Regions from separate parts of the Enterococcus sp. AMC1252 genome, predicted to be linked through region 2. Evidence: a T-box and tRNA genes for the amino acid it is inferred to sense, from the RefSeq annotation. Region 2 holds a T-box; the other holds one or more tRNA genes.

Region 1 (3,370 bases), 1.5 Mb from region 2:
TTCCTTTGCAGGAACTTTGTAAGGAGGATAAGGGATTCGAACCCTTGCACGGTTTTACCCGCCTGACGGTTTTCAAGACCGTTCCCTTCAGCCGGACTTGGGTAATCCTCCGGTATAAATATTAGAAACATGACCCGTACGGGAATCGAACCCGTGATACCGCCGTGAAAGGGCGGTGTCTTAACCGCTTGACCAACGGGCCGCTATGAAACGGAGAAGGAGGGATTTGAACCCTCGCGCCGGTTTCCCGACCTACACCCTTAGCAGGGGCGCCTCTTCAGCCACTTGAGTACTTCCCCAAGAAAATAAATTTAAAAAATGGGCCTAAATGGACTCGAACCATCGACCTCACGCTTATCAGGCGTGCGCTCTAACCAGCTGAGCTATAGGCCCATAAAGCGGGTGACGAGAATCGAACTCGCGACAACAGCTTGGAAGGCTGTGGTTTTACCACTAAACTACACCCGCAAAACTTTTAAAACGGTCTGGACGGGACTCGAACCCGCGACCTCCTGCGTGACAGGCAGGCATTCTAACCAGCTGAACTACCAAACCAATAATAAATGTATTGCATCACTTGTATTACTTTCGTTTTTAAAATAATTTTCAAAAACAATTGCGGGGGCAGGATTTGAACCTACGACCTTCGGGTTATGAGCCCGACGAGCTACCTGACTGCTCCACCCCGCGATAATATCTATAAGTCATCTTATAGAAAAAAGTAACATTGTTCCTTTGCAGGAACTTTGTAAGGAGGATAAGGGATTCGAACCCTTGCACGGTTTTACCCGCCTGACGGTTTTCAAGACCGTTCCCTTCAGCCGGACTTGGGTAATCCTCCGAAATATAATAGTACATCAGCAAAATGTCACTACAATGGACCTTGTAGGACTCGAACCTACGACCGGACGGTTATGAGCCGTCTGCTCTAACCAACTGAGCTAAAGGTCCTTGGCTCTTAAAAAGGAATCGCGGCGAAGGGGATCGAACCCCCGACCTCCCGGGTATGAACCGGACGCTCTAGCCAGCTGAGCTACACCGCGAAAATAATAAAGTACTAATGGAGCCTAGCGGGATCGAACCGCTGACCTCCTGCGTGCAAAGCAGGCGCTCTCCCATCTGAGCTAAGGCCCCACAAAATAAATCGGGAAGACAGGATTCGAACCTGCGACCCCTTGGTCCCAAACCAAGTGCTCTACCAAGCTGAGCTACTTCCCGTATTTACAAATGCACCCAAAGGGAGTCGAACCCCTAACCTCTTGATTCGTAGTCAAGCACTCTATCCAGTTGAGCTATGGGTGCTACATTTCTATGCCGAGGACCGGAATCGAACCGGTACGGTGATCACTCACCGCAGGATTTTAAGTCCTGTGCGTCTGCCAGTTCCGCCACCCCGGCGAAAGAACAAGCTAAGCGGAAAACGGGGTTCGAACCCGCGACCCCCACCTTGGCAAGGTGGTGCTCTACCACTGAGCTATTTCCGCAGTCTGGATGCCGGCTAAAGGATTTGAACCCTCGACCCTCTGATTACAAATCAGATGCTCTACCAACTGAGCTAAGCCGGCGTTATCATCGCCTAGTTTTGAAAACGAGACTAAAAATGCGGGTGAAGGGACTTGAACCCCCACGCCGTAAGGCGCTAGATCCTAAATCTAGTGCGTCTGCCAATTCCGCCACACCCGCAAAATATTCCTATGAGCCGTGCAGGGCTCGAACCTGCGACCCTCTGATTAAAAGTCAGATGCTCTACCAACTGAGCTAACGGCTCAAAAAATGGAGGTTGACGGGATCGAACCGCCGACCCCCTGCTTGTAAGGCAGGTGCTCTCCCAGCTGAGCTAAACCTCCAAGACAACACTTTAGCGTGGCGACGTCCTACTCTCACAAAGGGAAACCCTTCACTACAATCGGCGCTAAGAAGCTTAACTTCTGTGTTCGGCATGGGAACAGGTGTATCCTTCTCGCTATCGCCACCACACTGGGTGTTGTTGCTATTCAATTGAGTGATTATTCACTCAAAACTGGATTGAAGTAAGGTAATCAAACAGTCCGAAAAACTTTTTTATTTCGTTTCTTTGGTTAAGTCCTCGACCGATTAGTATTGGTCCGCTCCGTACATCACTGCACTTCCACTTCCAACCTATCTACCTCATCATCTCTGAGGGGTCTTACTTTCTTAAAGAAATGGGAAATCTCATCTTGAGGTGGGCTTCACACTTAGATGCTTTCAGCGTTTATCCCTTCCCTACATAGCTACCCAGCAATGCCCTTGGCAGAACAACTGGTACACCAGCGGTAAGTCCATCCCGGTCCTCTCGTACTAAGGACAGCTCCTCTCAAATTTCCAACGCCCGCGACGGATAGGGACCGAACTGTCTCACGACGTTCTGAACCCAGCTCGCGTGCCGCTTTAATGGGCGAACAGCCCAACCCTTGGGACCGACTACAGCCCCAGGATGCGACGAGCCGACATCGAGGTGCCAAACCTCCCCGTCGATGTGGACTCTTGGGGGAGATAAGCCTGTTATCCCCAGGGTAGCTTTTATCCGTTGAGCGATGGCCCTTCCATGCGGAACCACCGGATCACTAAGCCCGACTTTCGTCCCTGCTCGACTTGTAAGTCTCGCAGTCAAGCTCCCTTCTGCCTTTACACTCTGCGAATGATTTCCAACCATTCTGAGGGAACCTTTGGGCGCCTCCGTTACTCTTTAGGAGGCGACCGCCCCAGTCAAACTGCCCACCTGACACTGTCTCCCACCACGATAAGTGGTGCGGGTTAGAGGGTTCATAACACAAGGGTAGTATCCCACCAGCGCCTCCACCGAAACTAGCGTTCCGGGTTCATCGGCTCCTACCTATCCTGTACATGTGGTACAAACACTCAATATCAAGCTACAGTAAAGCTCCATGGGGTCTTTCCGTCCTGTCGCGGGTAACCTGCATCTTCACAGGTACTAAAATTTCACCGAGTCTCTCGTTGAGACAGTGCCCAAATCGTTACGCCTTTCGTGCGGGTCGGAACTTACCCGACAAGGAATTTCGCTACCTTAGGACCGTTATAGTTACGGCCGCCGTTTACTGGGGCTTCAATTCTGAGCTTCGCCGAAGCTAACCCATCCTCTTAACCTTCCAGCACCGGGCAGGCGTCAGCCCCTATACTTCATCTTTCGATTTTGCAGAGACCTGTGTTTTTGATAAACAGTCGCTTGGGCCTATTCACTGCGGCTGACCGAAGTCAGCACCCCTTCTCCCGAAGTTACGGGGTCATTTTGCCGAGTTCCTTAACGAGAGTTCGCTCGCTCACCTTAGGATACTCTCCTCGACTACCTGTGTCGGTTTACGGTACGGGCAGTTGTTTTCTCACTAGAAGC
Region 2 (3,370 bases):
CCTGATAATACATCGATTGTTTTCTGTCCGTGGTTATGTTTTGTTACATAGACGTATTCTACACCATTCAATTCTTTAAACGTGATTGCATCTGTAGTCAAACCTTGACCTCTGACAAAGCCTTGGGCTGCTTTACTCCAATTTCCTTCAGGATCTTGGGCGATTTTTTTAGCCGGACCTTTAACCTCTTCGTGTGTATCCTCTTGTTGCTCTGGTAATTGTGTCACTCGAACTGCTAACCGACGAGGTGTAGAAAAACTTTGAACAGTCTCATAAGTTAATTTATTTTCATCTAGGAATTTTACTATTTTGTTTTCTAATTGTAAACGACTTGGGCTGACAATATGGGCTGGCATTTCTTCCAAGCCAATTTCAAGTAATAGGTCCTTTGCCATGTTATTTTGCCTCCTTAGAAGTTTGATTGTCTTTATTTAAAAGCGGGAATCCTAATTTTTCACGTTCTGCAACAAAAATTTTTGCTACGGCTTTTGCCATATTTCTGATACGAGCTAAATATCCGGCACGTTCCGTTACAGATACCGCACCGCGAGCATCTAACAAGTTAAATGTATGACTACATTTCAAGATATAATCATAGGCTGGATGAACTAAATTTTCATCAATACAACGTTTCGCTTCTTTTTCAAATTTATCAAAATTTTCCAATAGCATTTCTTGATTGCTGATTTCAAATGAATACTTCGAATGTTCATACTCAGGTTGATTGAAAATTTCTCCGTATTTTACCCCTTCTGTCCATTCTAGATCGTAAACACTTTCTACTTCTTGAATATAAGATGCCAGACGTTCGATCCCGTAAGTAATTTCTGAAGTGACCGGATGACAAGCTAGTCCGCCTACTTGTTGGAAATAGGTAAACTGCGTAATTTCCATACCATCAAGCCAAACTTCCCACCCCAGACCTGCACATCCCATAGAAGGATTTTCCCAGTTATCTTCAACAAAACGAATATCGTGAGCTAAAGGATCGATTCCTAAGAGCTCTAAACTTTCTAAGTATAACTCTTGAATATTTTCTGGAGAAGGCTTCATAACTACTTGAAATTGATGATGTTGATACAGACGATTTGGATTTTCTCCGTATCGTCCATCCGCTGGTCTTCTTGAAGGTTCTACATAAGCAGCATTCCAAGGTTCTGGACCGATTGCTCGTAGGAAAGTATACGGACTCATCGTCCCTGCCCCTTTTTCCGTATCATAAGCTTGCATCAGCATGCAGCCATTTGATGACCAAAATTTTTGTAACGTTAAAATCATTTCTTGTACAGTAAGTTTCTTTTCCATTAAAATCCTCCTAAATTTAAAAATATAAACGAATGATTACTTTTACAATGCGGTAACAAGTGAGTAAAACTCAATTACTTCACCTGTATATGATCCTTATTATTCTTTATCTGAACTAACAACTTGATAAGCGATAGTCCTTTTAACTTGTTCTGTGAAAAATCAGCAGGTAAAAATGTTGTATTGAATTGCATGCCGTATCTCCTTTTGATGATGTAACTAAATCACACAGAAATTTCAGAAAACAAAAAAGTCCCCATGCCTCTCAGAGACATAGGGACGAATAATCGCGGTTCCACCCTACTTCCGATAGTAACTACCGGCAGCTTCGTTTTAACATACTCAAAAGCGCCCTTCAAAAGATGCTAGTATCCGGCTTACACTTTCCCAGACTCGCTGTTACAGCAGATCTTTTTACTCTTCTTTTTCAACGTATTTATTTAATTACTCCTTATGATAATCTTTGATTCATGAGATGTCAAATTATTTTTTAAATTATCACAAACTACTAAACACAAATTGCTTTCTTTGTACATATCTTACATACTTCGTAGGCAGTATATAACAGCATTCTTTGCTGAAAGTTTTGTTAATGCATTTGCCGAAAGAATCACATTAACGCTGAAAAATAAAGAGTTAAAGCAAGAAATTATTTTGAATTTAAATAGGGATAAGAAAGAATTTAAGATAACAGAAAAATCATTTAAATTAGATGACAAAAAAATGACGGCAAGTTAAGCTTTGATCAAGCAACCCTTGTACCTAAAGAAAAAAGAAAGATGACAAACAAACAACAAAAGCAACTGAACCTCAATCAGTCGCACTTGAAGAATATCAGTGGAAAGTTCTGCCAACACTTCAGAAACATCAAGTACAAATAAAGAAACGGACATAGAAGAAATAAGCACTACTCGAGATATAAGTTTACCTAAAAAAATAATTTTAAAACAAAAGATCTTGACTTTAAAATTACTTCTATCAAAATTATCCTGCCTGGCAAAGAAGGAAATGAATATGAAACTAAACCAGTCATTGCTTTTTAGTATGATATTACAAATACCTCTTCAAAGGAATATAATATGTCAGCATAGAATAGTGCAGTGAGTGCTTATCAAGACAATGACCCTAACACTTTGAAAACTTTAAAAGTTGGTAGTCTACTTGATAAAACATTTCTTTATTCACAATCTGATTACATTAAACAAGGCGGCACCACACAAGGCGCTACCGCTTATGTATTAGATGATACAAAAACACATGTGGATTTAAAAATCAAAGAAATATCAATGCTTGAGGTTATTACAACTGTCTCGGTTAAAATCAAGTAATCGCACTGCTCATTCCTATAAATGAATACGAAAAAGAGACTATTCGCGTAATCGACAGAATCGTCTCTTTTTTCTATTTCAAAACTAAGATCCAGTGTTATCCCCTGCACCATCATTTTTTTCGCGTGTTGGCAACTTTAAAGTATCTTCCCAACTTTTCATTTGATCAATGAACTTTTTACTTTTTAAATTAATTCCAACATATTCGTCGTACAATTCATCAATTGTTTTTCTAATAGCCGTTTTGGTCTCTGACTTAACATTTATATCTTGAACTTTGTCATATGAAATTGCGGAAAATAGGCGAATAAAATGGATTGCTCTAGGATCAGCATGATATCGGTGATTATCGAGATCCCAATGTCGTTCACATAATACTCCACTATACTTTGACGAATAGTCAAATTTTCCTCGAGTTTCTTGGCACACACTACAATGCCGCCACTCTGGAGTAATCCCAAAACGACTTAATAACTGGATTTCAAAAATATTCGTAATGATCTCAGCATCTTTATTCTCATTCAATAACTTTAATGCCTGCTGTACAAAGTGATATAAATTAGGGTCATATGTTCGATCTTCGATAGCAGCATCCACTAAATTCAAAATATAAGTCGCATACGCATTCACAAATATATCTTCTTGAATGATGCGAAGCGGGGAAACCTCTTTACTTCCGTTTAAAAAAGACAACCCCTCTTCTCTAAAATCACCAATATAAACAGCTTCTGTAAAAG

The links. A T-box is a leader RNA that pairs with one kind of tRNA and senses whether it is charged. The one in region 2 lies ahead of glyQ (glycine--tRNA ligase subunit alpha), so its partner is inferred to be a tRNA-Gly.
Region 1: it encodes a tRNA-Gly, which carries the amino acid that the T-box ahead of glyQ (glycine--tRNA ligase subunit alpha) is inferred to sense. The anticodon was not compared.

What each region holds. Positions count from the first base shown of each region.
Region 1 covers NZ_CM177097.1:3,294,218-3,297,587, forward strand. Annotated here, with positions in the region: tRNA gene AC4BB5_RS15570 (tRNA-Ser) at 22-111, opposite strand; tRNA gene AC4BB5_RS15575 (tRNA-Glu) at 131-202, opposite strand; tRNA gene AC4BB5_RS15580 (tRNA-Ser) at 212-299, opposite strand; tRNA gene AC4BB5_RS15585 (tRNA-Ile) at 320-393, opposite strand; tRNA gene AC4BB5_RS15590 (tRNA-Gly) at 398-468, opposite strand; tRNA gene AC4BB5_RS15595 (tRNA-Asp) at 482-555, opposite strand; tRNA gene AC4BB5_RS15600 (tRNA-Met) at 617-690, opposite strand; tRNA gene AC4BB5_RS15605 (tRNA-Ser) at 752-841, opposite strand; tRNA gene AC4BB5_RS15610 (tRNA-Ile) at 878-951, opposite strand; tRNA gene AC4BB5_RS15615 (tRNA-Met) at 970-1,043, opposite strand; tRNA gene AC4BB5_RS15620 (tRNA-Ala) at 1,062-1,134, opposite strand; tRNA gene AC4BB5_RS15625 (tRNA-Pro) at 1,145-1,218, opposite strand; tRNA gene AC4BB5_RS15630 (tRNA-Arg) at 1,229-1,302, opposite strand; tRNA gene AC4BB5_RS15635 (tRNA-Leu) at 1,313-1,398, opposite strand; tRNA gene AC4BB5_RS15640 (tRNA-Gly) at 1,413-1,484, opposite strand; tRNA gene AC4BB5_RS15645 (tRNA-Thr) at 1,493-1,565, opposite strand; tRNA gene AC4BB5_RS15650 (tRNA-Leu) at 1,602-1,683, opposite strand; tRNA gene AC4BB5_RS15655 (tRNA-Lys) at 1,696-1,768, opposite strand; tRNA gene AC4BB5_RS15660 (tRNA-Val) at 1,775-1,847, opposite strand; rRNA gene rrf (5S ribosomal RNA) at 1,862-1,977, opposite strand; rRNA gene AC4BB5_RS15670 (23S ribosomal RNA) at 2,075-3,370, opposite strand, start outside.
Region 2 covers NZ_CM177097.1:1,809,623-1,812,992, reverse strand. Annotated here, with positions in the region: gene glyS (glycine--tRNA ligase subunit beta) at 1-395, opposite strand, end outside; gene glyQ (glycine--tRNA ligase subunit alpha) at 397-1,305, opposite strand; T-box leader at 1,578-1,745, opposite strand; gene AC4BB5_RS08585 (DUF5067 domain-containing protein) at 2,406-2,633, shown strand; gene recO (DNA repair protein RecO) at 2,718-3,370, opposite strand, start outside.